DNA from 3 places in the Halanaerobaculum tunisiense genome. Region 1 is predicted to be linked to each of the others. Evidence: riboswitches for the same ligand, from Rfam matches in the RefSeq annotation. Region 1 holds a riboswitch; each other region holds the start of a gene.
The links. Region 1 has a riboswitch for S-adenosylmethionine ahead of ACYQ3D_RS08980 (hypothetical protein). Riboswitches for the same ligand answer to the same signal wherever they lie in the genome.

Region 1 (10,651 bases):
GTCATATTTATTACCTACTTCTTTAATTCCGGGGATCAAAGCCTGATTAACAATTTCTAAAGCAGAGCAGTTCTCTAAAGCTAGTTCTAGTTGCTTATTTATATTATCTTTAGCCCCTTCTAATACAGACTGGTGGATCTGAGTTACTAGATCACTATCTTCTGGATCATTTTCCTGGGCTGGATCTTTAGTTGTATCTGTTGGTTGATTAGTATAGGCACTTAAATATCTATCTCCGGCAGGATCACGATTTACTAATAAGTCACTAGCTTTTAAAGTAGCCTGCATAGCTTGACTAGTAGGATCCATAATAGGAGCATTTAATCCAGCTTGAATAGCCATAGCTAAATAGGTGGTATTGACTTGTTCTCTAGCTGGTAGACCATAGGAAATATTACTCACTCCTAATACTGTAGCTACTCCTAACTTCTCTTTAATCAACCGAATAGCCCGGATTGTTTCTTGGACTTTATCCTGTTCAGCACTAGCTGCTAAAGCTAAAGTATCAATCCAGATGTCTTTTCGCCTGATCCCAATTTCTTGAGCTTGCTGAACAATTTTTTGAGCGATCTCTAACCGTCCTTCAGCAGTGGAGGGGATCCCATCTTCATCTAAAGTCAATCCTAAAACTGCTGCTCCATACTTTTTAGCTAAAGGTAAGATTTTATCCAAACTATCTTGTTCACCAGTTACGGAATTGATTAGTGGTTTCCCAACAACTTGTTGGAGTCCTGCTTTTAAGACTTCTTGATCAGTTGTATCAATAGAGACAGGTATATCAGCTACATTATGGACTGTTCCCAGGGCCAACTTCATTGCCTGCGCTTGATCAATTTCAGGTACCCCAACATTAACATCTAAGATATCCGCTCCAGCTTTTAGTTGTTGAGTAGCTTCTTGGGCCACAAGCTCCATATTTTGCTTAGCTAATTGAGTGGATAATTCATCGCGACTAGTAGGATTAATCCGTTCGCCAATAATCCGCGTCGGTAGATTATCACTAATAGTTACCGTCTTACTCCGGCTAGCTAATTTAGCTTCTGTAGAAGTCGTCCTTTTTTTAGGTTTAACTTCTGTTACTTGCTCTTTAACTAATTTTATGTACTCCGGAGTAGAACCACAACAACCACCAATTATATTTGCTCCAGCCGCTATAAAGTCAGAAATATAATCGGCCATTTCCGCAGCTGACATAGGGAATACAGTTTCATTATTTTCATCTAAGATTGGTAAGCCAGCATTAGGCTGAACACACAGAGGAAGATCGGTATGTTGGCCCATAGCTTCTATAATATCAACTAACTTAGCAGGACCTAAACTACAGTTAACCCCTATTATATCTGCTCCTAGCGCTGTAAAAACAGTAACTGCTGTCTCAGGGTCTGTGCCTGTCATTGTCTTTAGCTCTTCTTCATAAGTTAAGTTCACAATAACAGGAAGGGAGGTGGTCTCCTTAACAGCAATCACAGCTGCTCTTGCTTCCTGTAGGTCAGTCATTGTTTCAATATTAATCAGATCAGCTCCAGCTTCTGCTAGAATCTGGGCTTGGTGGGCGAAAGCATCATAAGCTTCTTGAAAGGATAGTTCCCCAATTGGTTCTAGTAATTTACCAGTTGGCCCAATAGAGGCTGAAATAAAGGCTTCACTAGCTACTTCTTGGGCCAACTTAACTCCTTGGCGATTAATCGCCTTAATTTGGTCTGCTAATCCATACTCAGCTAACTTAAATCTATTGGCCCCAAAAGTATTAGTCTGGATTAGATCGCTACCTGCTTGGAGATAACTCTGATGGATCTCTTGTAGTACTTCCGGGTTGATTAAATTAAGTTCTTCAGGGCAATCGCCTACCTGAAGTTCTTTCTGTTGTAGTTCGGTACCTAAGGCACCATCTAATACTAAAATCTGTTCTTCTAATTTATCTACTAGACTACTCATCTACTATATACTCCTTTCGTTATTAAAATTCAGAATTGACAATTGATAATTGAGAGTTAAAAACCATTTTTTATAAAATTTTGGTTGTAAATATATTTATAAATTTGATGTTATTAGTTTAATTATCAATTATCAATTCTCCATTTTCAATTATCAATTATTATAAATACAACTTTCCAATTCACAATTCCTACAATCAAAATCACAACCTGCCTGCTCAGTTTCTTCTACTCCTAAACCAATCAAGGCTGTGATTGATTTTTGGGGTTGTAATAAAAAACTTTGGTTAGTAGTAATCCCTAAATTTGCCCCGGCTAATAAATTAAGTAGTTGGGGCTGGATATCCAAAGTGGAATCTCCGTAGCCTGGGCTATACCTCATAGTTAAATAGGGCAGGTCTCTAGCTAGAGCCTCTTGTTTAATCTTATGAGTTAATTGATTAGCTGCCTCTTCTACTGCCACTGAACCAATGGCATCTAAAGTAGTTGCTTTAGTAAGTTGGCCCTGAGCAAAGAGTTGTTCTACTTTCTTTTCTATTTTATCGCCAATAGTTACTGCTAAGAGAGCAACTGCTTCTTGGTTAGCTAATAAGTCAGCTATATCCTGGCTTTGAAAAGTAAGTTTTCCTTGCGCCAGATTGACTTTAGCTTGGTTAATCTCTATTTTTTCTAAGATGATATACTTTCCTCTAGGTTCTAATAAAGGCCTAGCATAATCTATAGTATTAACAATCATACTTTCTATTTTGGGACTTGATTCAGTCTGTTCTTGGTAACCTAACTCTTGTTTTACATCTTCTGTAGGAATTTTAACTGTTATCTTTTGGCTAATAATTAACCCCTCCATTAAAAAAACCTCTTCTGCTGAGAGAAGAGGAGTTATCATCTTCCCTTATCTCTCAGAATTACCCTGCAGGAGTTGGCACCACTGTAGTATTTTAAAGTTTAAGTTTAAGGCTGAGTTTAAGCAATAATACTTCTGGCTCAAACTTAATCTTAAGCTCAAACTAAAATTTACTACTGGTTGCCGGGCTTCATCGGGCCAGTCCCTCCACCTCTCTGAATAAGGAATAAATTTTATTTAATTATTATCCACAAGTATAACATCAAATTTAAAATTTGTCAAAATAAAATTTTTTTCAGATACTTAATGCAATTTTTATTTGTAATTTATTTTAATATATATTAAAATAAAAATATGAGAATTAAAATTGGAAAGGAGTTATTAGCATGCAAGGAAAAATACTAGAAATAGAAAATAAAGAAGAAACTATAAAAGTTATGAAGGCTCTTAGTTCAGAATCAAGAATAAACATTTTAGAACTTTTAAACAGCCATGAAATGAACTTAAATGAAATTTCTAATAAGTTAGATATGCCACCATCTTCAGTTACTGTTAATATAAAAAAATTAGAAGAAGCTGGATTAATTAAAGCTCATTATAAACCAGGTAGTCATGGATCACAAAAGTTATGTTCACGCACTTATGATAGTATTTTGATTAGATTTTTAGACTCGAATGTTAATTTTAATGCTAATCTTGTCAAAGTATCAATGCCAATTGGTAATTATAAGGACTTTGATATTAAACCTTCTTGTGGAATAGCTACTAAAGAGGGATATGTAGGTATCCTTGATGATGAAAGGTCTTTTTTTGAACCAGAACATAGTAATGCTCAATTACTATGGTTTGAACAAGGATATATAAAATATAAGTTTCCTAATAATTTACCTGCTAATTCTACTACTAAGAAATTAGAATTAAGCATGGAGATCTGTTCTGAAGCTCCTGGTTTTAATAAAGAATGGCCTTCTGATATTACAATTTGGATTAATGGCATTGAGGTAGGAACTTGGACTTGTCCTGGTGACTTTGGTGAAAAACGGGGCAAACTAAATCCTAATTGGTGGAATGCAGGATTAACTCAATATGGTTTATTAAAAGTGTGGACAATAGATGATACAGGTACATATATTGATGGCAAACAAATATCAAAGAAGAAAATATCAGACTTAGATATTCAAGAAAACAAATTTATTAATTTCAAAATAGGAGTTAAAGAAGATGCTAGAAACGTTGGTGGAATCAATCTTTTTGGGAGTAAATTTGGTAATTATGAACAAGATATTATAATGCGTTTGCATTATGCTTATAAGGATTAATTATTAATTCTTTACTAGATTATAGATTTTATTTATGATCTAATAATATTTTTTATTTTAATATTTACTAAACTTAGTTGAGGTGGTGATTTAATGAAAATTAATAAAGAAAGATTTGGGAAATTAAAAAATGGAAGAGAAGTATTTAAATACAAATTAATAAATAAAAAGATAGAAGTGGATATACTTAATTATGGGGGGGGATTATAACAGGAATTTATACTCCCGATAAGGAAGGCAAAATGGAAAATGTAGTTTTAGGTTTTGATAATATAACTGCTTATGAAGAAAAGTCACCTTATTTTGGAGCTATAATAGGTAGACATGCAGGAAGAATAGCCAATGCAGAATTTACTTTAAATGAAAAAGTATATAAATTAGCTCAAAATGATGGTCAGAATAATCTCCATGGTGGATTAATTGGTTTAGATAAAAGAATCTGGGAGGTAACAGAATTAGAAAGTGGAATAGAACTAACTTATTTTAGTCCTCATTTAGAAGAAGGTTTTCCTGGAAAGGTAGAATTTAAAGTAAGATATTTATTACAGAATAATAAATTAATTATAGAATATAGCGGTAAACCTGATAGAGAAACTATTATTAATTTAACTAACCATACCTATTTTAATTTGTCAGGAGCTACTAAAAGAGATATATTAGATCATAAATTAAAGCTTAAATCTAACAAATTTATTTGTCTAGATGAAAATTCAATTCCTACTGGGGAACTAAGAGAAGTAGTAAATACCCCCTTTGATTTTAGAAAATTAAAACCAGTGGGTAAAGATATAGAAGCAGATTATGACCAACTGGAATTTACAGGGGGCTATGATCATCCTTTTGTACTAGACGAAGGAAAAGAAGGTATAATGCTTAAGGATGAAAAATCTGGTAGAGCTTTAAGTATTTCAACTGATCAGCCTGCTGTTGTCTTTTATTCAGGGAACTACCTTCAAGATGAAGGTGAATTAAATACTGGAGTGGAAGCTAAAAAAAGGTTGGCCCTTTGTTTAGAAACACAAGACTATCCAAATGCTATAAACACAAATAGTTTTCCTAATAAAGTATATGATGAGGAAAATAAATATAGAGCAAAAACAAAATATAAGTTCTATATTGATTAAAATAAGTTAATTCGAGTATTAATCATAAAGTGTTTTTTAGAAGTTAGTTAAGGATATGAGAAATAAGTGGTTATAGCAATATTAAGGTATTAGTAAAGTATTGGGAAAGTTTTCTTGACAAGTTAATATAATTTATTTATAATAATACTAAAGAAAATAATAAATATTAAACAAAGATTATTCAAAGCTATTTTAAATGGATATTAAGTATATATAATCAATATTATAATTCATTAATAGCAAAGGAGAGTTGTTTTCTTATTTATTAAGTAGATTTTAATTTTTATTTCAATTATTTTTAGAAAGATTTAAATTTATATTAATAAAAATTTAAATCTTTACTAACATGAGAAATATAAGCAGATAACAGCTATATCATGATACTAAAAATTAAATATATTTATAATTATAAGTATAAGAAATAAGTGGTTATAAGTCTATAATAAATGATAAGCCCCCACTATATCTATTTTTAAGATATTGGTGGGGGCTATCTTATTTTGTTAACTTTATTTAGTAGATTAATTAAGTGGTGAAAGCCAAATAATAAAAAAGTAAAGGAGAGTGAGTGTATTTATTATGTTTGAAAAACTTAAGTATCCAAGACCTCAATTTGTAAGAGAAAATTGGATGGACTTAAATGGAGAATGGGAATTTTCCTTTGATGAAAAAGATGAGGGATTATTAAAAGGAAAGTTTTTAAATGATGAATTTTATGATATGAAAATAAAAGTTCCGTATAGCTATCACACTAAAAAATCAGGAATAAATAAAAATAAGGATTGTAATATAGTGTGGTATAAAAGAGATATAGAATTAGATTATAAAAGAGATAAGAGATATATCTTGAATTTTGGAGCTGTAGATTATAAATGTGATATATGGATAAATGAGAAACATGTAAAAACACATATAGGAGGACATACTCCATTTAATGTTGATATCACTAATTATGTAAAAAAAGGTAATAATAAAATTATAATAAGAATAGAAGATAATAATTCTTGTGACCAACCAATAGGTAAACAGTCATGGAAAGAAGATAATTTCTTATGCTGGTATACAAGAACTGTTGGCATCTGGCAATCAGTATGGATAGAAGAAGTTGGAGAGGTATATCTAACAGATATAAAAATGACCCCCGATATAGATAATTCATCATTGAATCTTGATGTGTTTATAAGTGATGATGAAGAAGTGACTTTAGTAGGTGAAATCTACTTTGATGATAAGATTGTAAATAAATTTTCAACAACTTTTAAATCAAAGAGAGCTAAATTAACATTAGATATAAGCTCTAAAGCCCCACACTTTAGACTTCATTATTGGAGTCCAAGTAATCCTAATCTTTATGATATAAAATTTAAACTATATAAAGATGAAGAATTAATTGACGAGATAGATAGTTATTTTGGGATGAGAAAAGTAGAATCTATAGGTAAAAAAATATACTTAAATAATCGAGAGTTTTATCAAAAGTTAGTATTAGACCAAGGTTATTTTAAAGATGGAGGTATGACAGCAACACCTGAAGAATTGAAAAATGATGTGATGAAAATCAAGGAGATGGGCTTTAATGGAGTTAGAAAGCATCAAAAGATAGAAGATAATAGATTTATGTATTTATGTGATGTGATAGGGCTTGTAATGTGGGCAGAGATGCCGAGCTCATTTGAGTATAGTCATGTAAGTAATGAGAATGTAACTAAAGAATTATATTCTTTTGTAAGTAAGCACTATAATAATCCATCTGTAATAGTTTATACTCTTTTGAATGAATCATGGGGAATAAATGAAGTATTTACAAATGAAAAACAGCAAAATTTTGTAAATGCATTAGTGCATTTAACTAAATCATTAGATGATACTCGGTTAGTAGTTGGAAATGATGGTTGGGAACATACTATAACTGATATATTAACTATACATGATTATAACTCTGATGAAGAAATTATGAAAGAAAGATATAAAAACATGGAAAGAGTAGTGGATGGATCACCAGCCAAGACAAGTGTTAGAAGATGTTATAGTGAAGGTTATTCATATAACGATAACCCAATAATAATAAGTGAGTATGGTGGAGTTGCTTATCAAACAAGTATAGATAATGATGAACAAAATTGGGGGTATGGAGATAGATTAAAAGACAACAAGCAAGTAATAAATAAAATAAAAAAATTAACAGAAGTTGTTATGGATATAAACTATGTTTGTGGATTTTGTTACACACAATTATCAGATGTAGAACAAGAAGTAAATGGATTGCTAGATCATAATCATGAATATAAATTTGATCCGAATAAAATAAGAGAAATTTTAGAATATAAACATAATTTAGGTTTTACATTTGAGTAAAATAGATATGAAAATTTAGCTTTATAGTTTTGAATCCATTGTAGATATCCTTTTTAGAAATTTTAAAAAGAAAGTTCCGATTTTTGTATAATTGAACATAACAAGAAATTAGATAGGAGGAATATTTTTATGGAGAGTCAAGTAGTAAAAGAAGATACTCCATTAAGTAAAAAGGAATATTTTGCATATTTTTCTTATGGTTTCGGTCAATGTCTCAGTTTTGGGTTAGTTAGTACTTTTCTAATGTATTTTTATACTGATATATTAGGAATATCTGCCTTAGCTGGAAGTACTATATTTTTTGTAGCTAGAGCATGGGATGCAGTAAACGATCCTATGGTAGCTAGCTTTATGGATACTAGAAGAACTAAAGAGGGGAAATTTAAAGGGTATCTAAAATATGTACCTATACTTATATTAATTTCAACCATATTGTGTTTTATATCTCCTGATATATCACAGCTAGGTAAAATTATATATGCTGGATTATCATATATTTTATGGGGGACACTATATACTATGTCAGATATACCATTTTGGTCATTATCTGCAGTGATGACGAAAAAATCTGAAGAAAGGACTAGATTAGTTACAGGTGCAAATTTAGGTGTTTTTGCAGGAATGGGTATGGCAAGTGTAATATTACCTCCTTTAGTAGATACATTAGGTCAAGGAAATTCATATAGAGGATATTTATATGCAGTAGTAACCATAATGCTATTAGCTTACTTATTTATGTTATATGGTTATAAGCATATAACTGAAAGAGTAGAACCAACAAAAGAATCAAGAAAGATAACACTTAAAGATGTATTTGAAACTTTAAAGAGTAATAAGTATATGTTTAAGATTTTATCAATATTTGGCCTAAATATATTTATGAATATAGTCCAAAATATTATAAATTATTTCTTTATATATAATATGGGCAATCCAAATCTTATGAGTATATTTGGAATTATAGGGACTGGTAGTGCATTAGGCTTTTTCTTAATCCCGCCTTTAACTGAAAAATATAGCAAAAAAAGTGTATTATCAGCAATATTAATATTTGATATAGTTCTAAGAGTAGTATTTTTTAGTGTAGGATATGAGAGCACAATCTTTATAATGATAATGGTGGCTATAACACAATTCTTATATGCAGCAACAGCACCAATAATATCTGCTATGTTAGCAGAGACTATAGAATATTCTGAAGTTAAGACAGGAAATAGATGTGAGGCAATTGTATTTTGTGGTCAAACTTTTATAGGAAAATTATCTGTAGCATTAGCAGGTGGTTCTACAGGAATAATCCTTTCTATAATAGGTTATGTTCCTGATACAGCTCAGACATCTGAAACATTACTAGGATTATTTGTAGCTATATCTATATTGCCAGCAGTAGGTTCATTATTAAGATTTATTATATTATCAACATATGAATATACTGAAGAGGACTTCAGAAAAAACTTAGAAATATTAGAAAAAAGAAAGTCTAAAGAAAAAAGTATTTAATGCATAATGGTTATAGTACTTAAAACTATGGGGATATCCCACATAGTTTTAAGTACTAACAATTCCATTTAAGAATTTTAATAGCTGTAGTTGAATATTTAAAGCTAGATCTCCATAACCTGGACTATAGCACATAGTTAAATAGGGCAGATCTCTATTTTTAGCATGTTGTCCAATTAATGAGGAGTTGTCATCTTCCACTTTAATATTTGTCAAAAAGACGTATAAATTTTTAATAAGTTTATAAATATAATTACTAGCATAGAAAAATAAGGAGTAAAGAATATGGCTAGTGACAAAGAAGAAGTAAAGAAAAAGATAGAAGCAAACTATAGATTCAATTTTATAGTTAATGTATTAGATGGGGCTTTTTATACGTTAGGCTTAGGGATTATTTCAGTTAATACTATCTTACCATTATTTGTGCGCCAGTTAACTGAGTCTAAGTTTTTGATCAGTCTAATTACAGCTATTTTAATGTTTGGGACTACTGTTCCTCAACTATTATCTGCTAAATGGACAGCAAAGTTAAACAAAAAGAAAAAATCAGTTTTGATATTAGGAGCTTTACAACGAATTCCCTGGCTCTTATTAGCTATCTTAACCTTTCTGTTAGGTAAAGAATATGAGCTTTGGCTATTGTTAGGATTCTTTCTTTTATGGTTAATCCATAATCTCTTTGCCGGGTTAGTTGGCCCGCCGTGGTTTGATTTAGTAGCTAAAGTAATCCCCCAGGAAAGAAGAGGGCGTTTCTTTGGCTATCGTACCTTTTTTAGTAGTTTATTAGAAGTTTTAGGTGCCCTAGGAGCAGGTTATATAATAAAACAATTTAATTTCCAACTAGGATTTTCTATTTTATTTGGAGCTACCTTTATAGCAATGATGATTTCTTATCTAGCTTTAGTATTTGTTAAAGAACCTAGTTACCCAGTGGAGAATCAAATAGATAGCTTTAAAGAGTATAAGTCTCGATTGCTTTCTATTCTCAGGAAAAATATTAACTACCGTAATTTCTTATTTGGAGCAATACTAATCCAATTTATTGGTATGGCTAATGGATTATTTACAGTAGCTGGGATAGAAAGATTAAATCTTGACTCTGGAGCAGCCAATAAAACAGTTGCTATATTTACTGTCTTGTTAATCTTAAGTAAGAGCTTAACTAATATAGCCTGGGGTTATCTAGGTGATAAGTATGGACATAAGTTAGTTATTTTATTTGCTAGTGTCTTTAACGCTCTAGGAGTCTTGCTAGCTTTTTTCGCTAACCAACTGTTTTCATTTTATCTAGTTTTTATTCTGACTGGTATAGCTTTAGGAGGAATTAGCGTTTCCTCTTTAACTATCATAGCTGATTTTTGTGCTACTCCTGAGGAGAGAACTATTTATGTAGGTCTGACTAATACAGTAGTAGGATTAGTGGTAGCCATTATCTCTCTAGGAGGAGGCTTGCTAGCAGATATAGTAAACTATAAAGTAGTTTTTGGAATTTCCTTTGTGATGATTATCTGTGGTATATTATTTTTAACTTTTAAGGTAATAGATCCACGATTTAACAACGAATTTAATTAATAT
Region 2 (10,651 bases), on a different contig from region 1:
TTTTCCATAATCCATGTACATTACAATATTCTCTAACTTTGAGTATTTCATCTGCAGCAACAGCAAATACAGCTTTTGGTTCATCACTAGAACTCAATTCAGCTCTTAGTACTTGATCAGCAGTTAAAACTTCAATAAATCTAATGGAATGTTCCTCTTCCATTGGATGCAAAGTTGTTCCAACTACAACTTCAACGCCTTCTTCTACTTCATTAACTACTGGAACATGTTTTTCATTAGCTGCATCCTCAGTTTGTTCCTCTAATTTTTTCATATCTTCTCCACAACATACTAAAGCAGGTTTTCCAGCTTCAGCAACTTCTACTACATTACCACAAATATCACACTTATAAAGGTCTCTTCTTTCAATACCCATTAATAATTCCCCCTTTAAATTATTGAATTAATTTTAATTAGTTATTACTAAATCTAATTAAAAATACCAATATTGCCTCTATGTATTATTATTCAGGAAAGTAATAATAATTCCTGCTTATTTTCAAAATTATTAATAATCTGATAGTTTATTAAGTCTACTGACACTAAATCCCTCCTTTTTATTAGCTACTTAGCAGTTAAACACCTAACTGCTAAGTAGTAATTAACATTCGTCCAATATTTGCTCCAGTTTCTACTAATAACTCTGGTGTTTCTTCCATAGCCTCCTCTAATTCTAATGGTCTATTAATTATAGAAAAGCAAGCATCAATCCCTATTTCATAAACTTTATCAGCCTGAGGACCTAAGCTACCTGCTACCCCAATTACCGGCAATGAATATTTTTTAGCCACTCGAGCAACTCCAGCAGGCACCTTACCATAAATCGTCTGTGAGTCAATCAATCCCTCACCTGTTATAACAAGATCTGCTGTTTTCACCTTTTCTGCAAAATTAATAGCTTCTAATATAATATCTATTCCTGACTTCAAATCAGCCTCTAAAAAAGCCAATAAGCCAGCTCCTAGCCCTCCTGCTGCGCCTGCTCCTGAAATATCATTAACCTCTATTCCTAAATCTGAGTTGATTACAGCAGCAATTTGTTGCAAACCTTGATCCAATCTTTCCACCATAGCAGGAGTGGCTCCTTTTTGGGGGGCATAAACATAAGCAGCTCCTTGTTTACCATAAAGAGAATTATCTACATCACAAGCAACTTGAATAGTAGTCTCCTTAAGTCTAGGATCCCTATTAGATAAATCAATCTTTTCTATCTGTTCTAACTGACCTCCTCCAAAACCTATTTCTGTTCCTTTAGAATTTAGAAATTTGACTCCTAGTGCCTGCGCCATACCTACTCCACAATCATTAGTAGCACTACCTCCAATCCCAATAATTAAATTTCTACAGCCTTGATCTAAAGCAGCTTTAATCAATTCTCCAGTACCATAAGTAGTGGTCTTGGTCGGATCTCTCTTTTCTTCTGGAACTAATGGTAATCCAGACGCAGCAGCCATCTCAATCACTGCTGTGTCATTATCTCCTAAAATCCCAAAGTAAGCTTCAACCTTATCTCCTAATGGGCCAACTACCTCTGTGGTTATTAGTTGACCATTTGTAGCAGCAATTAAAGAGTCAACTGTTCCTTCTCCTCCATCTGCCAAAGGAACTTTCTCTACTGTTAATTGGTCACTAGCATTTTTTAATCCTTGCTCCAAATTGTTAGCTACTTCGCTAGCAGTCAGACTTCCTTTAAATGAATCCGGAGCTATTAATATTTGCAAGTTAATCACCTCTGTTATAGATCTTATTACTACTTTATCTTTTCCAACAACTCATTAGCCTGGGGATTAGCAGGATAAATAGGAAGGGCTTGATTTAAATATTTCCCTGCTAATAAGAAACAAACTTAGTAACTGGCTGTTTACTTTCTATAGCCATTATTTCCCCTCCTATCATCCACAAGTTCAATAAATAAATCTGCTAGTTGGGGATCAAATTGACTCCCAGCTCCTGCTTTTATTTCTTCTAACGCTTGTTGTTTACTCATGGCTTCTTTATAAGGGCGATTATTAGTCATCACATCATAAGCATCTACAATAGAAATTATTCTAGCACTAAGTGGAATTTCTTCCTGTTTTAAACCTTGCGGATAGCCTGATCCATCCCACCATTCATGATGGCTTAAAATACCTTGGGCAATATCATATAATCCGGAAGAGGATTCTACAATTTGAAACCCTATTTTAGGATGCCTTTTCATTTCTTCCCATTCTTCTTCAGTTAAAGAACCCGGCTTTAAAAGTATTTGATTGGAAATTGCTACTTTACCTAAATCATGTAATCTAGCAAGCAATTTTAAATTATCTAATTTAGAATCAGATAAATTTAATTCTCTTCCTATTTCTAAAGCTAATTCTTTTACCCGTTTACTATGTTCTACAGTTTCATTAGTTTTCTTTTTCAACGTTTCTTCTAAGGAAGAAATAACACTATTGTGAAAACTTTTACTTTCGCTCAATTTTTTATTATACATCCAATCATCAGCTTCTTTCCACACTTCATCTATATCTTCATTAATATTTGTTTTAGTTGCATAACCTAAACTAATACTAACTTCTAACAAGTCCAGATTCCTTTGCTTACATTTTTTCTTGATTCGGGAACATATTTTCTTAGTATTTTCTTTAGTAGTTCGAGGTAACAAAATTACAAATTCATCCCCGCCCCATCGAGCCACTATATCTTCTTTTCTACAAGAATTTTTTAATATTTGAGCTGCTTCTGCTAATAACTTATCTCCAACTTGATGACCAAAGGCATCATTAGTTAACTTAAGTCCATTAATATCCCCCACTATCATACTTAATGGTAATTGGCTTTTAGAATTTAATTCTTTAAGTTTTTGTTCAAATCCTCTCCTATTATACAACCCAGTTAGGCTATCATGAAAATTCAAATATTCAATTTTCTGATTAGCTTTTCTATTTTCAGTTATATCTTTAGCATTACAGATTAAATATTCAACTTGGTTATCTTCATCTAATTTAGGTGACATAGTAACTAATAATAGTCTTTTTTCTCCTTGATAATTTTTAATCCAGGACTCAAATTCAATTTGTTTCTTGTTGTTAAAAACTAACCTATTAAGAGCAATATACTTTTTAGCTTGTTGAGGACTAAAAAGTGACCTTATATTTTTATTTTTCAATTTTTCTTTGCTACTTCCTAAAAAATTAGCATGTGCGTCATTAACAATTCCATATTTATTTATATCTTTTAAATACCAGACTTGAATTTCTATGTTATTTAATAAAATATCTTGTTGTTCATATAAGGTAAAATATCTTTCTTTACTCTCTTTAAGCTCAGCTAAAAATTGTAATCTTAAACTATGAATAACATAAGATGTAAAACTGATTAAGAGTACAACAAACACATATAAATGCTTATTTAGCAAAGAATCAGAAGTTAAAAAAACAGATAAACTAACTATTAAAGCAATAATTGCATTATAATATCTTAATTGCAAGATTGTTCTCAACATAAAATCAGCAACTATAATTACTGCTAAAATACTAATTGCATAATTTATTGAATATTTATTCACATAAGCAAAATATATCAGCTGGAAGGTAGAAATATATATCAGTAAATAGATTATTTTATATAAATTACTTTTTATTACATCACTAACAAAAGAAAAAAATAAAACGATTAAAAATAACAAAGAGGTGAGCACTCTTTGGTGCCTAGGGAAAGGATCAACTCCAGAAGCACTTATTTTATAAACTAAACCAAAACTAAGATATAAAAGGATTATGATCACTAAAATAATCCGATAAATCACTACATCATTACTTGCACTAAATATCTTTCTTATCATTTTATATCCCTCACTACTTTTAGCAATAAGAATATTAATCCTTATTCTCTTTCTAATTTTTAAATCTTTAAATTTAAATTTCTATAATAAGTTTATTATTCCTTTGATTTTTACAATACTTTCTTATCTAAATAAATCATACAAAAAATAACAAAACCCCCGGAAAATTCCGGGGGTCACAGCCGTAATCTATATTAGTTATAGCTTAACGACATCTTCAGCTTGAGGTCCACGATCTCCCTCAACTACTTCAAATTCTACTGATTGATCATCTTCTAAATTCTTGAATCCATCTTCCTGAATTGCAGAAAAATGTACGAATACGTCGTCTCCTTCTTCTCGCTCAATAAATCCATAACCTTTCTTCTCATCAAACCATTTAACATTACCTTGTTCTTTCATTATACAAATTCCTCCTAGTAGTTTAAAAATTTCTTTCTCAATCCATTTAAAATAATAACACATAACCCCTTGCTTGTCAAATAATTTTCCTAAAAGTTTGCTTTTTCCTCCAATTGACGATAAGCAGATACACAAGCTCCTAAGCTACTAGGATAGGTTACAAAAATCAGTGGTATCAAAAAAGGATGAACTAAACTAACTGTAATTAAAGCTACTACTAAAAATAATAGAAAAAATATTTTTATACTGACACCTCTAGTTAAGGCAAAACTCTTTTTAAAAGCTGCAAATAATTCTATTTCTTTATCTAATAATAAATAACTAGCAAATAAAAACTTAGTATTTAAATAAGCCAAGCCACCTAATATAACAACCAATAAAATACTTAAAACTAACTCCGGATGTAAATTTAGAGCCATATTAAGTACTACAATTGGCATAACTACTACTCCTAATAAAACTAAAAAGCTTAATAAAAACATAAATAATTTAATTAGTGTATCAAAGTCAAAGATAAAATCTTTAAATTCAGCTTCTTGCTCATCATATAACTTAAAGATCAGATTAATTACACCATAAGTAACCAGCACTCTAAGTAGATTGAAAATAACTTCCCCTTTAAAGCCAAAAGATCTTCCTAGCTGTAATAGAGAAAACCACAAAAAAGTTGGTAAAAAGAATAAAGTGAAATTATTCTTTAGAATCTGCCATCCAACATCAAATGCTTCCGTTAAAGAAAAATCCTTAGCCGTCATATAAGTTCTCTCCTTTAAATATTATTTGCCTTTTTAGCTTGAGTAGCAAACTCTTCCTCAGATAAATCTTTATCTTCTACATCATCAATAATCTTCTAATTCCCTTTTTCACTTTATATATGTATTATCTTAAATACTACTAATTAAATTCCTTGATTCAACATAAATATATAATTAATTAGTAGTTACTAAAACTATATATCAATTTTATAATAAATAGCCTTCTAACTACCTTAGGACTAGCTAACTAACCTAAACACTACTATAACAGGATTATAATCTAACTTAAATTTCCGATAATATTATTAAAGGAGGGGCTACTATGAATCAAGATGAAATTAAAAAAATCAAAAAGACGTCCCCTATCGTTAAGACAAATCAATATCATAATGACCATACTGCTCAACAAAATAAGGGCCAACAACAAAAGAAGCCACGACACAGTGACTTTCTTACTTTAACAGAAGAGTACAAACCTGATAAAAACCAAGAAAAACACCAAGAATCCTACCCAGACTTAGAAGAAAAATTAAAAGTTGATACTAAACAATGGGGAGTAGAAGTGATTTCAGAAAAAATTTTAGATTTAATTAAAGAAAAATATCATCAAACTCCTACTAATTTAAAGTCCTTTGCTCATCAAATTAAGAAAATTATTAATATCAGTTATAAAAAAGCATATACAGCATTAACACCTTTACCTACTGATAGTCATAAATTAATCAATGCTACCTATAAACAGACAAGAAAAAAATTAACTGAATGGATTGCAAATAAAACTGAACCACAAAAATTAGTATCTCAGCCTACATTAAAAAATCTACAATTAGAAATAACTGAACTTTTCTTAGAACAAGGTCGTTATTTCAAAGAACAAAACACCTTACAACCTACTATCAATCTCCAAGGGTAAAGCCCGGGAGATCCCGGGCCAACTTTCTAACTTTTAGTAACCTTCCTCAAAATCAACTACATTCTCCAATTCTTCTCCCTGTAGATAATGTTTTAGGTTTTCACTAAAGATATTGAAACTTCTAACTCGATTAGTTGGTGAAGACCCAGCATGATGAGGAGTTAATAACAGATTTGATAAGTCCCATAATGGACTATCCTCAGGTAATGGTTCCGGAGTAGTAACATCCAATCCAGCTCCTGCTATCCAACCTTCAGTTAAGGCCTGTAGCAAAGCAGATTGATCTATTAAACCTCCTCTACCAACATTAACAAGAAAAGCATCCTCTTTCATCAATTGCAATTCTTCAGTTCCAATTAAACCTTTTGTTTCTTCGGTGATCGGTAAAGCTAATACTATATAATCTGACTCCTGTAAAACCTGATTAAGTCCTGTAGTATCATAAGCTTGATCAACATAATCCGGTACCTGATCCACACTTTTTTCTACTGTTACTACTCTAGCTCCCCAAGCATGAGCTCGCCAAGCAACTTGTGTTCCTATATCTCCTAAGCCAATAATTCCTAACTGAGACTTAGCCAGGTCTTTAGTAACTTCTAAAGGTTGCCACTCTTTCTTTCCTTGTTGTTCTAGATACTGAGGTAAATTCCGATTAAAAGCTAAAATTAAGCTAAACACATGTTCGGCAATCGGAAGACCATACACCCCACTAGAATTAGTCAAAATCACATCTTGATTAGGATACAAATCCCGGTCAACAAACTCACTTGCTCCAGCACTAGGTAAATGTAGCCACTGTAAGTTTTTAGCTTCTGCTAATTGCTCCTCCTTTGGCCAACCAAAAATAACTTCTGCCTGCTGAATCAGCTCCCTAGTAACCTGACCTGGTCCAACCTCTGTTAGCTTAATTGAAGAATCTAATTCTTCCAGACTAGATAATTGTTGAGTAGTAAAATCATGATCAAACATCATAAGAATCTCTAATTTTTCTGGCACCTTATCCCTCCCTTTATTATAGTTTACAACAAATACAGTCTATAGTCATTATTCTCCTGATTAGCTGTGTGCTATGAGTTATGAGTCGTGAGCAAATTCAAAATCATAAATACAGTTCAAATCTCTTTAAAGGTTTTGAATTAGCTCATAGCACACGACACATAGCAGACAGCTAATAGCTATTGCCAGAAAGTATCACTTAAAACGATATTTAAAATAATAAATACCGCCCTACTAACAGGCGGCATCACTTAACTTATAAATTTGCTTTTTCTTTTAAACTAACAGCTTTATCAGTCCGTTCCCAAGGTAAATCCAAATCAGGCCGACCAAAGTGACCATAAGCAGCTGTAGACTGATAGATAGGCTGGTTTAAAGCAAGATCTGTAATAATCTGCCCCGGCCGTAAATCAAATTCCTGCTCAATTAAATTTTCAATTTTGCTTTCAGCAATCTTAGCCGTACCAAAAGTATCAACCATAATTGATACTGGCTGAGCTACTCCAATAGCATAAGATAGCTGTACTTCACATTTATCTGCTAAGCCTGCAGCTACTATATTCTTCGCTACATAACGAGCTGCATAAGAAGCAGACCGATCTACTTTAGTAGCATCTTTACCAGAGAAAGCTCCTCCCCCATGACGAGCACTACCCCCATAGGTATCAACGATTATCTTTCTACCTGTTAAGCCAGCATCTCCCTGGGGACCACCAATTACAAAACGTCCAGTAGGATTAATATAATATGTAGTATCTTCATCTAACAACTCATCAGCAATTACAGGCTTGATTATCTCAGCAATCACATCTTTTCTTAGTTTCTCCAAGCCAATATCAGGATGATGTTGAGTCGAAACTACCACAGCATCAGCCCTCACTGGTTGATCATCTTCATACTCTATTGTTACCTGTGTCTTACCATCAGGTCGCAAATAATCCAGTGGTCCTTCTCTTCTTACTTCTGCTAACTTCCGGGCCAACTTATGAGATAGGGTAATCGGCAACGGCATCAATTCTTCTGTCTCATCAGTAGCATAGCCAAACATAATACCTTGATCTCCTGCCCCAATCTCCTCAGCTTCTCCTTTTTCAGCCTCTAGTGCTTCATTAACTCCTTGAGCAATATCAGGTGATTGTTCATCAATTGATGTTAATACAGCGCAAGTTGCCCCATCAAAGCCATACTTGGCTCTAGTATAACCGATATCCTTAATCGTCTTCCGGGCAATTTTAGGAATATCTACATAACATTCAGTAGAAATTTCTCCTGCAATTAGTACCATCCCTGTAGTTACTGTAGTCTCACAAGCTACTCTAGCCTGGGGATCCTTAGCTAAAATAGCATCCAAAATAGCATCAGAAATCTGATCTGCTACTTTATCTGGATGTCCTTCTGTAACTGATTCTGAAGTAAAAAAACTTCTCTCTGTCATATTAATAACTCCTTTCTCCACAACGAGATCTAATAGTGTTTCACTTTTTAATAAAAAATAACTAACAAAAATTCAACAGCTAGTTCGGAAAAAAGCTTACTTGCAAGCTTTCCGGAATGAATTTTAAGATTGCAGAGATTAAAGTGTAACTTTATAAAGTTACACTTTATATCAAAAAAATCAAATAAAAAACTCTCCTAAATACAGGAGAGATAGCAAACTGACTAATACATCTCCCCAGTGATCTGGCAGGAATTAGCACCTTTCCTAAATAGGCGGTTGCTGAGCTTCATCGGGCCTGTCCCTCCACTACTCGTGATGCATTACCTTATTCTTTTTTTGTCACTATAATCCTATCATAACCACAAGATTATGTCAATCACCAATTAATTTCTGCCTGCTTTATTACCTAAGAATAAATAAATTATCATAAATAAGATCGGTAAAGGTAAATAAAAATAAATTATTTCAGCAAAAACAATATTTCTTATGATAGCTTCTAAATACACGTCTTTATATTGAAATAAAGAAAATGAACCAATAAAGACTGCAATAGGAATAATAATACTTTTATCATTTCTTAGTTCAAACCACTCTACAACTACTTTATGACCAACAAAATAAAAAATACCTAATTTTAATGCTGCTCCAACCACCCAAGTTGAAAAAACAATAATTTCTAATCCTCTAATACCAAATTTAATTATATCATAAAAAGGAAAAGTCAAATTAGCAACTAAATCAACCCCTAACAAACTTACAGACAATATATATAACATAATAGTTATTAATTGAATAACTAAATTACTCCCTAAACTATAATAAATAACTTTAGATTTATCTTTAAAATAAGGCTTGAGCATTAATAACAAATTAGGAACTAATAAAAACCAATTACTAGGAAAGATACTTCCTCGCACTATTGTCAGCAGATCAAATTCTACTGGTTGCAGACGCTTAAAATCCAATACACCTGGGTTTAAAAGTATAAGTAAAAAAGAAATCATAATCATAGCAAGCACAGCTATCATACCTAAGTGAACAACTCTTGCTAGCGATTCAATACCTACATAGACTAAATAAACTGCCAACCCACTTAAGATCAGATAAATAAAACCATAGGATATACTAGGCATCACAAATTTAATATAATAAGCCTCTTCAAATAATATAAAGCCTGCATCATATAAAATTATAATCATATAAGGCACAACTACTAATTTCCCTAATATTGGCCCTAATAACTTTTTACAATCTTGGACAATAGTTTGATTAGAAAAATTAAAACTCAACTTTAAAGTGAAATACTGTAATATACCTCCCAATCCCCCCGCTACCATAACTAATACCCAGCCTAATTGCTTGCCGTCTTCAGCTAATCCAGCAGCTGCTGTTAAAATAAGTGTTGGTAAAACAATTGCTAAGCAGATATAAAACACTTGATTTGCAGTTATCTTTTTCTTCATCTAATCACCTAATTATATAATCGATGCTATGATTAGTTTTATTAAGTAATTAAATATTATACAAAATATACTACATTTTTCATAACTTAATTGCTATAGAGTATTTCCTCTCTTAACTACTAGATAAGAGTGAGAAAGCTCTTACCTAATACACTACAAAAATTACACTTTATATCAAAATTATTTTAGTAAATAAAATGATCTCTTGCTCCCCCTAATAATATAGCTTGTTTTATTAAACATTATCAACTGAATCGACAGTAGAATATAATAAACCCCTTCTTCGTAAGAAATTGGCTAATCTTTTATAGACTAATAATGTAACTCCTGAGTTGATAAATGCCTTACTTAAATTAAAGGGGATAATTCCTGGTAGTAACATCTTAAGTGTCTTCACATATGGAATTCCATAGAAGATAGGATTTAAAACTAAATTAGCTATACTCATAACCCCTGTCATAGTAAGAGATCCACAAACTAGTCCTAAAATAGCTCCCTTTATATTATGAAACTTTTTATAAATATACCCTGCTACTCCAACTAAACAGCCAGTAGCTAAAAAATGCATAACAGCTCCAAAAGGGCCTCCTAGCCCTGTAAATAAAGACATCATTATTGATAAAACTACTGTAGCTGTTACAGCTGGAATTGGCCCGTATAAAAAAGTAATAATTAAAAGTGGTATATCACCTGGTTCATAAATCAAAAATGGTTGAAACAATGGAAATCGAACTGCTATCATTAATATTAGTGACATTGCTACTAATACCCCTATGTTGGTTATTTTTCTAATATCCATTTTAATCCTCCTTTTAAATTTATCAATCCAAAATAAAAATCCTGGATCAACTCCAGGATGAC
Region 3 (10,651 bases), on a different contig from region 1:
GTCAATAATTTAATAAATAACTATACTAATTCACTATTTACAAAAAATAATATATCCCTTAGCTAAATGCTAAGGGATATATTATTAGAACTAAATAAACAAACTCATATTAGATTGATCAGCAGAGTTTAGGAAAGTAGCTACGCCACCAACTTCTACTCCATCAATTAACTCTTCTTTTGTAATCCCTAATAAATCCATTGTCATTTGGCAAGCAACTAAACGGACTCCATTATCTTGTGCCTGTTGCATTAGCTCCTCTAGAGAATCAACACCTTTATTCTCCATTAAGTTTCTAATCATCTTTGGTCCCATCCCAAACATATTCATATTAGATAAAGGTAAACTTTCGCTTCCTTGCGGCATCATCTTACCAAACATCTGATCCATAAGGCTTTTATCAACATCAACATCTTTATTTTTCCGTAAGACATTTAGGCCCCAGAAAGTAAAGAATAAGGTTACATCTTTCCCCATTGAAGCAGCTCCATTAGACATAATAAAGGAAGCTATAGCTTTATCTAAATTACCGTTAAAAACAACCATAGTAACTCCATTCTGGTTAGGAGTAGCTAAATTTTGATCAGTCACTGCTTGTTGACCTGTTCCTTTCTTGATTTGAGCAGTAAATTCGTTGCCTTCTTGACCAATCTCTAATAGTCTATGACCTGTATTCTGACACCAAGCTTTAATATCAGAGGTAAACCCTGGGTCAGTAGCTGTAACCTCTAAAATGTCACCTTGGTTAAGCTCCTCCATCTCTTGGGAGACCTGCATAATTGGCCCTGGACACTGTAAACCACAAGCATCTAATTCAACTCTTTCTCCTTCACTAGCAACTTGTTTTATTTCCTCCTTAGCTTGTTGACCTTCTTCCGGATTAGAAATACTAGCTAATTTATCTTTTTCAGGTGTTGTTGTATCATCTACTATCTCCTGGTGATCCTTCTGAACTGCATCGTATAACTTGTATCCTCCTGCTAAGTTCTTAACATTTGTGAACCCATGTTGCATTAAGATTCTAACTCCAATATACCCGCGCAATCCTATAGCACAATAAATAACTATTTCTTTATCCTTCTCTAATTCATCCAATCTATCACGCAGACTATTCAGCGGAATATTAATTGCTCCCTCTATCTTACCTAACTCAACTTCTACTTCTTCTCTAACATCCAACAAAATTGTATCTTCTGCTAAGTCATCAACTTCATCCCATTGAATAACATTCATCTTACCAGTCAGAATATTCCCCGCTGTAAAGCCAGCCATATTCACTGGGTCTTTAGCTGATCCAAAAGGTGGAGCATAAGCTAAATCAATATCTTGGAGATCAAAAACTGCCTTTTCAAATCTAATTGCTGTAGCTAAGACATCAATTCTTTTATCTACTCCATCATAACCTATAGCCTGCGCTCCTAATAACTTTCCTTCCTCTGGGGTAAAGATAACCTTTAACATCATTGGCACAGCACCCGGATAGTAACCAGCATGATTTTTCTTATTAATATAAGAAACTTGATAATCAATACCTGCTTCTTCTAGTTGTTCCTCGTTACTTCCAGTAGCACCAACTTCTAAATCAAATACCTTAGCAATAGCAGTCCCTTGACTCCCTTTGAACTTCTCAGGCTCCTCAACTAAGTTATTAGCTACAATTCGCCCTTGCTTATTAGCTGGCCCAGCTAGGGGAATATGAGCTGGTTGGCCTGTTACTATATTAGTTACTTCAATAGCATCTCCTAAAGCATAAATATTATCATCAGAAGTCTGCAAGTACTCATTAACTTTAATCGCCCCTGTCTTACCAATCTCTAATCCAGCCTCAGCTGCTAGTTCAGTATTCGGACTAACTCCAGCTGACATAATAACAAGATCTGTTGTTAATTCTGTCCCATCTTGTAACTCAACTTGTTTTTTTCCTTCTACATCACCAAAACCAGCTACTCCATTCCCTAAATGAAGCTCTATTCCTTTCATTCGTAAATGATTATGAACTTGAGCAGCCATTTCCCGGTCTAGCGGTCGTAATACCTGAGGTGCCATTTCTACTACTGTTACATCAAGACCTCGCTCATGTAAATTCTCTGCCATTTCTATTCCAATATAACCAGCACCTACTACCACTGCCTCATCAGGTTGCTTATCATCAACATAACCTTTAATCCGATCAGTATCAGGAATATTACGTAAAGTAAAGATTCTATCACCATCAATTCCAGGTAGCGGCGGTTTAATCGGCTCAGCCCCAGGTGATAAAACAACATAATCATAATCTTCCTGGTAAGTCTCATTAGACTCTAAGTCTTTAATCTTTAAGACTTGATTTTCCCGATCAATCTCTACTACTTCATTTTTAACGCGCACATCAATATTAAATCTTGCTTCCATTGCTTCTGGTGTCTGAACTAGTAACTTCTCTCGCTCTTCAATCACCTCTCCAATATGATAAGGTAAACCACAATTAGCAAAAGAAATATGAGGTCCTTTCTCTAAAATAACTATCTCAGCTTCTTCATCCATTCGCCGCAAGCGAGCTGCCGTACTAGCGCCACCTGCTACTCCACCAACAATCAGTATCTTGTTACTCATCATTACTCCTCCTTTTATCGTATTATCCAGATTTATAAATAATAATTCTAAATTCTAGTCTTTATTAACTTAAACTTAAATTTAAATCCAATACTATATTATTAAAATAAAGCATTTATAATCTGTTTAGCATCTTCATTAACTACATAATAATTAACCTCAACCCCATTCCGTTTTCCTTCTAAAATATTAAGATTCCTTAGTTTAGCTAAATGTTGGGATAAAGTCGACTGGGGAATTTCAATACATTCTTGCATCTTGGATACATTACAACCTTCTTCTTTCATCAGTCCTTTAACAATACATAATCTAACAGGATGGGAAAGTGCTTTGAGGATTTTAGCCTTTTCAGTTAACTCTTCCATTTCTTTTCTGATATTCTCCACTTGATCTCCCTCCAATACCATTATATTTATATATTACGATATTTTGAAGCGATTGTCAAGCTAAATCCTCTAGTTCTATTAATAATTATTAGTATCTAGATAATTTATTATTAATTTGAATATTAGAGTAAAGCAAAGTACAAGCTAATAACAAGAAGCTTCTAAAGGAGGATATTATGAAAAAAGGAATTATTTTTATTGTAATATTAGCCCTTATTAGTGTAGGAGCTGCAGTCTATTACTCTCAGACACAGCAAAACATAGAACAAAGTGAAGCATATACTCCATGGTGGTTTTGGTCACTAGCACCTAAAACAAGATTGATGGCTAGAACAATTTCCGCAGAAGCTAGAGGAGAATCGCTAGTAGGACAGGTAGCAGTAGGAGCTGTAATCCTCAACCGAGTCCGAGATCCAAAATTTCCTAATACAGCATCTGGGGTAATTTATCAGCCCTGGGCCTTTACAGCAGTAGCCCGAGGATATATTTGGAGCCATTCCCCTAGTGAAAGAACTATCAGAGCTACTTTAGCTGCCCTACGGGGTTGGGATCCAACCTATGGTTGTATTTATTACTATAACCCTGCTAAAGTTACTTCCCGCTGGATCTATTCTAGACAGGTAGTCCGTAGAATTGGTAAACATGTTTTTGCTAGGTAGAATTTACATCAATCACCTAAAGTAAAAAGCATGCCTTTGTAGCAAGGCATGCTTAACTAAGTTAAAATACTGACACAATTGCTCCCTCATATTCCTCTTGGATATAATCTTTTACTTCTTGAGAAGTAAGAGCAGCAGCTAATTTTTTAAGTAACTTATTATTCTTATCTTCGCTCCTAACTGCTAAAACATTTCCATATGGAGAATCGCTTCCTTCCATAATAACTGCATCTTCAGTAGGAACTAAATCGCCTTCTAAAGCATAATTAGTATTGATGATTACTGCTGTAACATCCCCTAAAACTCTAGGTAATTGAGCTGCTGCTAATTCATCAAATTGGAGATCCTTAGGATTCTCCACTATATCAACTGGAGTAGCCTTTAGCCCAGCTTCATCACTTAACTCAATTAAATCAGCAGATTCTAATAGTAATAAAGCTCTTCCTTCATTAGTTGCATCATTAGGAATAGCAATTGTAGATCCTGGCTCTAACTCCTTAAGATCACTAATTTCTTCGGAATAAAGGCCCATTGGTTCTAAATGAACTTTAGTTAAATAAGTTAAATCTAAGTCTCGCTCTTCTTTAAAGTTATTCAGATAAGGCACATGTTGGAAGTAGTTAGCATCAATACTTCCGTCATCTAAAGCAAGATTAGGTGTCACATAATCAGTAAATTCTTTGACTTCCAATTCAATTCCCTCTTCAGCCAATAAAGGTTTAACTACCTGCTTTAGAATCTTTGCATGGGGAGCTGGCGTAGCCCCGATTACTAATTTTTCTTTTTCCTGGGTTGCTTCCTGACTTCCTCCACAACCTACTACTAATGTCGCTATCAATAGAACAGCTACTGCTAAAATAATTCTTTTTCTCATCTTCTCTCCTCCTCATTTTATATAATTTACAGTTTGAAATTTTTAATTAAAAACCTATAATTTACTAATTATTCTAACTGTAAATTGTAAACTGTTAACTAACTTTAACTATGATCTAATCTTTGAGCTAACCAATTACCAAAACTTTGGACTGACTGGACTAGAATAATTAATAAAATAATCGTCTTGATCATAACATCAGTCTGAAACCGATGATAACCATACCGAACTGCAATATCACCTAAGCCACCGGCTCCAATTGCTCCTGCAATAGCTGAAAAACCAATCAGAGTAATCCCTGTAATAGTTAATCCTAAAGTTAAAGATGGTAAAGACTCTGGTAATAAAACCTTACTAATAATCTGCCAGGGAGTAGCTCCCATAGATTGAGCAGCTTCTATAACTCCATTATCAACCCCTTTTAACGAGTTCTCTACAATTCTACCTACAAAAGGAATAGCAGCTATAGTAAGGGGAACAATAGCAGCTGTAGTACCAACTGAAGTCCCTACAACTAAACGGGTGAAGGGAATCAAGGCTACCATTAAAACAATAAAAGGAATTGACCGAGTAATATTAATAATAGTAGTCAAAATTAGATTCAAATACTTATTCTCCAGAATATGTTCTTTATCTGTAACCACTACCCCTACTCCTAAAGGAATACCAAATAAGACAGCTACACACATAGATACACCAACCATATAAATAGTCTCTTGGATTCCTGCCCATAATAAGCCCATATTTTTAGTTAGATAAACTAATAGATTCTGCACCTTCAATCACCTCAATTTTAACTTTTTCCTGTTGTTGAAGATCTTCAATTCCTGTTTTAATCTGCTCTCTATCTCCTGTTAACTCGATAATTAAAGTTCCAAAAGGAGTTCCCTGAATTTTATCAATATTACCGTATAAGATATTAGCATTAACTTGATGAGTATGGACAAAATCAGAGACTATCGGTTCCCCAGCTGAATCACCAGTAAAGCTGATCTTGATTAATCTTCCTTGATCAGGATTATTAACAGTTACTCTTGATAATAACTCCTCGGGAACATTAGCATTAACTACTCGTTGTAAAAAATTCTTAGTTACTGGTTCTTGAGGAGCTGTAAAGATATTAAGGATATCACCTTGTTCTACAATCTTCCCTTCTTCTATGACTGCTACCTGAGTACAGATTTCTTTGATCACTTCCATCTCATGAGTAATTAATACAATAGTAATCCCTAACTGGTGATTAATATCTTGGAGTAACTCTAAAATCGAATGAGTCGTCTCTGGATCCAAAGAAGATGTCGCCTCATCACACAACAACACCTTAGGATCATTAGCTAAAGCACGGGCGATCCCTACTCTCTGTTGTTGACCACCACTTAGCTGACTAGGATAGTTATCAGCCTTATCTGCCAGTCCTACTAACTCTAATAACTCCTCTACTTTAGGATTTATTTCTCTCTTTCCTTTACCAGCAATCTCTAAACAAAAAGCTACATTCTCTGCCACTGTACGTGACTGTAACAGATTAAAGTTTTGGAAGATCATTCCTATCTCTTTTCGTGCCTTTCGTAATTGCGATGTGCTTAATTCTGTTAAATCCTCTCCGTCGACAATAACTTGGCCACTTGTTGGCCGTTCTAGTAAGTTCAGACAACGAATTAAAGTACTTTTTCCAGCCCCACTCGGGCCAATCACTCCAAAAATCTCTCCTGCTGTAACTTCTAAATCAATTCCTTCTAAAGCTGTAACTGGACCTTCTTCACTGTGATATATCTTATCTAGATTCTGAACTTCAATCATAGCTATATCTACTCCTTCTAATTTACTAAATTTAACTAATTTATATTTAAAATAAAAATTCCCCTTCCCATAAGAGAAGAGGTTAATTAACTCCCCTCTTATCTATCAGGAATAACTGCAGGAATTAGCACCGGGTACTTATAAAAGTAAGTACTGGTTGCTGGGCTTCATCGGGCCAGTCCCTCCACCTCTCTCGATAAGAGATTTCTATTAAATTTCAATTAAGTTATAAATATCATAACAGTTGAGTCTTAACTTGTCAAGAGCTATCCAAGGGAAGATCTAGTCAAGCTGTTTTAGAATACCTCTTGTAAAGCTTGACTCAATTGATCAGGACAAGAAGTCTGATTTCTACAAGTAATTCCTTCTAATCTAGCTGCTACCTCTTCTACCTTAGCTCCTTCTACTAAAGCTGCTATACCAGTTGAATTGCCACTACAACCACCTATGAATTCTACTTCCTCAATAATTCCACTATCATTGACTTCAAACTTAATTTCTTGAGCACATACACCATCTGGTTTAAATGTCTTCTTCATTATTAATCCCCCTAATTAAGAATTCTTTTTTTAGTATATAAAAATTATAGCTAATAATCAAATATAATAACCAATGAACTCATCTAAAATTCAGATCTTGTAATCCGCATAGCATTTAAAACAGCCAAAACTGCTACACCTACATCAGCAAAAACTGCCTGCCACATACTAGCCATCCCAAAAGCCCCCATAAGTAACACTATACCTTTAATCCCTAAAGCTAGAATAATATTCTGCCAGACGACCTTCCGAGTGAAATTAGCTACATTAATAGCATCTACTAAACTAGATGGTTGATCCTTCATCAGCACAACATCAGCTGCTTCAATAGCAGCATCAGAGCCTAAACCTCCCATAGCAACACCAATATCTGATCTAGCCAACACTGGAGCATCATTAATACCATCTCCTACAAAAACTAACTTATCACTATCACTTTGGTCTGTAAGCAAGTTCTCTACTTCAGCTAGCTTATCATCTGGTAATAATTCAGCATAATACTGATCTAAATCCAACTGCTCAGCTACACTGCTAGCTACTTGCTGATTATCTCCTGTTAACATAACTATTTTTTTTACACCAAGCTCTTTTAAGCCAGCAATTGCTTCGGCAGAGTCTTCTTTAATCCGGTCATTAATCAGAATATAACCTACATAGCTCCTATCGCAAGCTACATGAATTACTGTTCCTGATTCTTCTGGCGAAGAATAACTAATTCCTTCTGCTTCCATTAATTTATGATTCCCAGCTAAAATTTCCTTCTCCTCTACAACCACATCTAAACCATGACCAGCAATTTCTTGATAACTATCTATATCTTCACTACTGATTTCTGCTCCATCATAAGCTTCTAAGATTGATTCAGCAATTGGATGATTAGAATTAGTCTCTACCTGAGCAGCTAATTCTAACAGTTCTTCCTCTGACCAACCTTCTTCTGGAACCAACTTAGTCACAGCAAAGACACCTTCTGTTAGAGTACCTGTCTTATCCAACACAACTGTCTGAACATTATTTAAGGCTTCTAAATAATTACCTCCTTTAACTAATACCCCTTGTTGAGAAGCGGAACCAATTCCTCCAAAGAATCCTAAAGGAATTGAGACAACTAAAGCACAAGGACAGGAAACAACTAAGAAGATTAAAGCCCGATACAACCAATCACTAAAGACTGCTCCGGAAATAAATAAGGGAGGAATTATAGCTAAAGCTAAAGCCCCAAAAACTACTACTGGAGTATAATAGCGAGCAAACTTAGTAATAAAATTCTCTGTTGGTGCTTTTTCACTAGCTGCATTCTCCACTAAGTCCAATATTTTATTAACAGTTGACTCGCCAAACTCAGAGGTAACTTTAATTGTCAGTAATCCTTCCTGGTTAATAAAACCACTTAAAATCTCTTCACCTGCTGTTATACTACGCGGAACTGATTCACCAGTCAAAGCAGATGTATCCACCATAGATTCCCCAGCAATAACTTCGCCATCTAACGGAACTTTCTCTCCTGGCTTAACTACAATCTCATCTCCTATCTGTACTTCCTCTGGAGCTACTTGCTGCACTTCTCCCTCTTGTTTTAGATTAGCATAATCTGGTCTAATATCTAACAAAGATTCAATAGAACGCCGAGAACGGTTAACAGCTATCTCTTGGAATAATTCCCCTACCTCATAAAATAACATCACTGCTACCCCTTCAGGGAATTCCTGAATAGCAAAAGCCCCTAGAGTGGCTATAGTCATTAAAAAGTTCTCATCAAATACTTTCCCTTGCAAAATATTCCGGGCTGATTTAGCTAGTACTTGTCCTCCAACTATTATATAAGCTATACTATATAAAACTAATTCAGTCCCAAAACTAAAGTTAAATAATAAAGCTACTAGAAAGAATAATGCTCCACTACCTAATCTTAACCACTTAGGTATCAAATCATCATTAACATCTGAAAATTCATCATTCTGCTGGTCATCACTGCTATTTTCTTTCACTACCACATCCGACTCTATATTATGAATAATTTCCTTAGCTGAAGCAACCACTTGCGATCTATTTTGAGTATCAACAACCTCAATCACTAACTTCTGATTAACAAAATTTAAATCTGCTTCAGTAACTCCTTCTAATTGATTGATCTTTCTTTCCATTTGAGCAGCACAATCAGCACAGCCTAAACCTTCTAACCAAAATTCTTTTTGGACTAAACTTTGGGTTCCCATCTGTCTCCCTCCTATAACCAAAATTAGTAACATGAATGACTACTCATATATTTGCCAAAAAATATATGAGTAGTCATTCATGTTACTAACATTATATGCATAACTGGGCTTAATGTCAATAATTTCTCAGAAATAATAGTTGACAGGAAGGAGAAACTTAAAATTAGGACAAGGGCTAAAATCACCTTAGCCTAATCCTTGCCCTAAGCAAATAAATAATAATTATAAATTCTGATGCAATAATAATTTAGTTTGAATTCGAAACTCTTGTCTACTACCATCCACCTGTTGTAGCGTCCAAACTATTTCTTCCCCTAAGTTTTGAGCTTTAAGAGTAGAGCCTCGCCCTCCGATTTCAGCTGGCAGATACATCTCAATTGCCTGCTGGGGACAAGCTTTCACACAAGAAGCACAATCCCAGCATTCTCTTTTATCTCTAATCTGAGCTGTATTATTCTCATTTTTATATAATAAATTTCCCGGACAAACTCGCATACAATTCGATTCTTGACAGGTGCCACAGCCAGTACATAACTTCTTATTAATCTTGACTGTCATCTAAACCACCTACCTTGATATGGTCACGTTCAATTATTTTAATTCTATCTTCGGTTTGGTCATAAACTGAATTAACAAACTTAAACCAGTTTTCATCATCCCGCTCTGGATAATCAATCCGTTCTTGATATCCCCTCCAGCGCGTTTCTTTGCGGTGCAATAGATGTTCTACCAATACTTGAGCCACATCAACTCGATCCAGTACTTCATGGAACTTCATTAACTGATGAAAATCATCTGCTTTACCAGTCGATAGATCAGCTGCTAACTGCTTAAGTAGCCTTCTAGCTGTCAGTAACTTTTCCTCCTGCAGCTGATAATCAGTACTTAAGCCACCTGCATACTCATCCATAATCTTTTGCAGTCTTTCTTCCAACTCTCTAGGAGTAAAGCCAGTTTCTCGTTGTAAAGGACTTATACTCCGCTGTAATTCCTGCTCTATCAAGTCATCACTCAGATCTATAAAATCAACTTCTTTAATATACTCTAAAGCAGCTTCAACAGCTATTGCCCCTTCCGCCATACAACCAGTAGCATACTTCTTAGGGGCTCCTCCTACTACATCACCAGCAGCATATAGACCAGCTAATGTTGTCTGGCGATTTTTGTCAACCCAATAACCGGACTGCGAATGCCCCCCTACTATATAAGGTTCTGTCCCATAGATTTCAATCGGACTTTCATTAGGTTCTAGATCCTTATCAGCCCAGTCTAGTATAATCCCGGGTGACATATTAAGAAACTTTTTCTTTAGTCTCTCACTCTCTTGGTCACTTAAGTGAGTAACATCCAGAAAGCAAGGCCCTCTACCTTCTTTATTCTCCTGGATAGTAGCATGTAACCTTAAAGGAGTGGAATTCTTCTCGTAATTTTGCTGGTACTCTTCACCTTGAATGTTAACCTGGTGCCCTCCAAAACCTTGGGCCAACGTCCCTGTAGGCGAGATGACATCCTTAACTCTTAGCGCAATAAATCTCATCTCAAAGGTAGTCATCTCTGCTCCAGCTCGAATTCCCATAGCATAGCC

Region 2: another riboswitch for S-adenosylmethionine. It lies ahead of metK (methionine adenosyltransferase); the one in region 1 lies ahead of ACYQ3D_RS08980 (hypothetical protein).
Region 3: another riboswitch for S-adenosylmethionine. It lies ahead of ACYQ3D_RS09370 (methionine ABC transporter ATP-binding protein); the one in region 1 lies ahead of ACYQ3D_RS08980 (hypothetical protein).

Annotation. Positions count from the first base shown of each region.
Region 1 covers NZ_BAAHYI010000009.1:54,799-65,449, reverse strand. Annotated here, with positions in the region: gene ACYQ3D_RS08985 (homocysteine S-methyltransferase family protein) at 1-1,935, opposite strand, end outside; gene ACYQ3D_RS08980 (hypothetical protein) at 2,089-2,781, opposite strand; SAM riboswitch class I at 2,824-3,004, opposite strand; gene ACYQ3D_RS08975 (ArsR/SmtB family transcription factor) at 3,165-4,097, shown strand; gene ACYQ3D_RS08970 (aldose epimerase family protein) at 4,340-5,221, shown strand; gene ACYQ3D_RS08965 (glycoside hydrolase family 2 protein) at 5,801-7,576, shown strand; gene ACYQ3D_RS08960 (MFS transporter) at 7,706-9,076, shown strand; gene ACYQ3D_RS08955 (MFS transporter) at 9,362-10,648, shown strand.
Region 2 covers NZ_BAAHYI010000003.1:72,872-83,522, forward strand. Annotated here, with positions in the region: gene ACYQ3D_RS03365 (desulfoferrodoxin) at 1-376, opposite strand, end outside; gene ACYQ3D_RS03370 (glycerate kinase family protein) at 591-1,721, opposite strand; gene ACYQ3D_RS03375 (sensor domain-containing diguanylate cyclase/phosphohydrolase) at 1,862-3,823, opposite strand; gene ACYQ3D_RS03380 (cold-shock protein) at 4,022-4,225, opposite strand; gene ACYQ3D_RS03385 (hypothetical protein) at 4,315-4,980, opposite strand; gene ACYQ3D_RS03390 (hypothetical protein) at 5,303-5,893, shown strand; gene ACYQ3D_RS03395 (D-2-hydroxyacid dehydrogenase) at 5,927-6,889, opposite strand; gene metK (methionine adenosyltransferase) at 7,146-8,324, opposite strand; SAM riboswitch class I at 8,551-8,649, opposite strand; gene ACYQ3D_RS03405 (GerAB/ArcD/ProY family transporter) at 8,711-9,790, opposite strand; gene ACYQ3D_RS03410 (ECF transporter S component) at 10,026-10,589, opposite strand.
Region 3 covers NZ_BAAHYI010000010.1:31,035-41,685, reverse strand. Annotated here, with positions in the region: gene ACYQ3D_RS09395 (CoA-disulfide reductase) at 91-2,592, opposite strand; gene ACYQ3D_RS09390 (ArsR/SmtB family transcription factor) at 2,694-2,978, opposite strand; gene ACYQ3D_RS09385 (cell wall hydrolase) at 3,155-3,637, shown strand; gene ACYQ3D_RS09380 (MetQ/NlpA family ABC transporter substrate-binding protein) at 3,699-4,511, opposite strand; gene ACYQ3D_RS09375 (methionine ABC transporter permease) at 4,616-5,254, opposite strand; gene ACYQ3D_RS09370 (methionine ABC transporter ATP-binding protein) at 5,259-6,311, opposite strand; SAM riboswitch class I at 6,407-6,514, opposite strand; gene ACYQ3D_RS09365 (TIGR03905 family TSCPD domain-containing protein) at 6,608-6,850, opposite strand; gene ACYQ3D_RS09360 (heavy metal translocating P-type ATPase) at 6,934-9,066, opposite strand; gene ACYQ3D_RS09355 (4Fe-4S binding protein) at 9,289-9,624, opposite strand; gene ACYQ3D_RS09350 (adenylyl-sulfate reductase subunit alpha) at 9,608-10,651, opposite strand, start outside.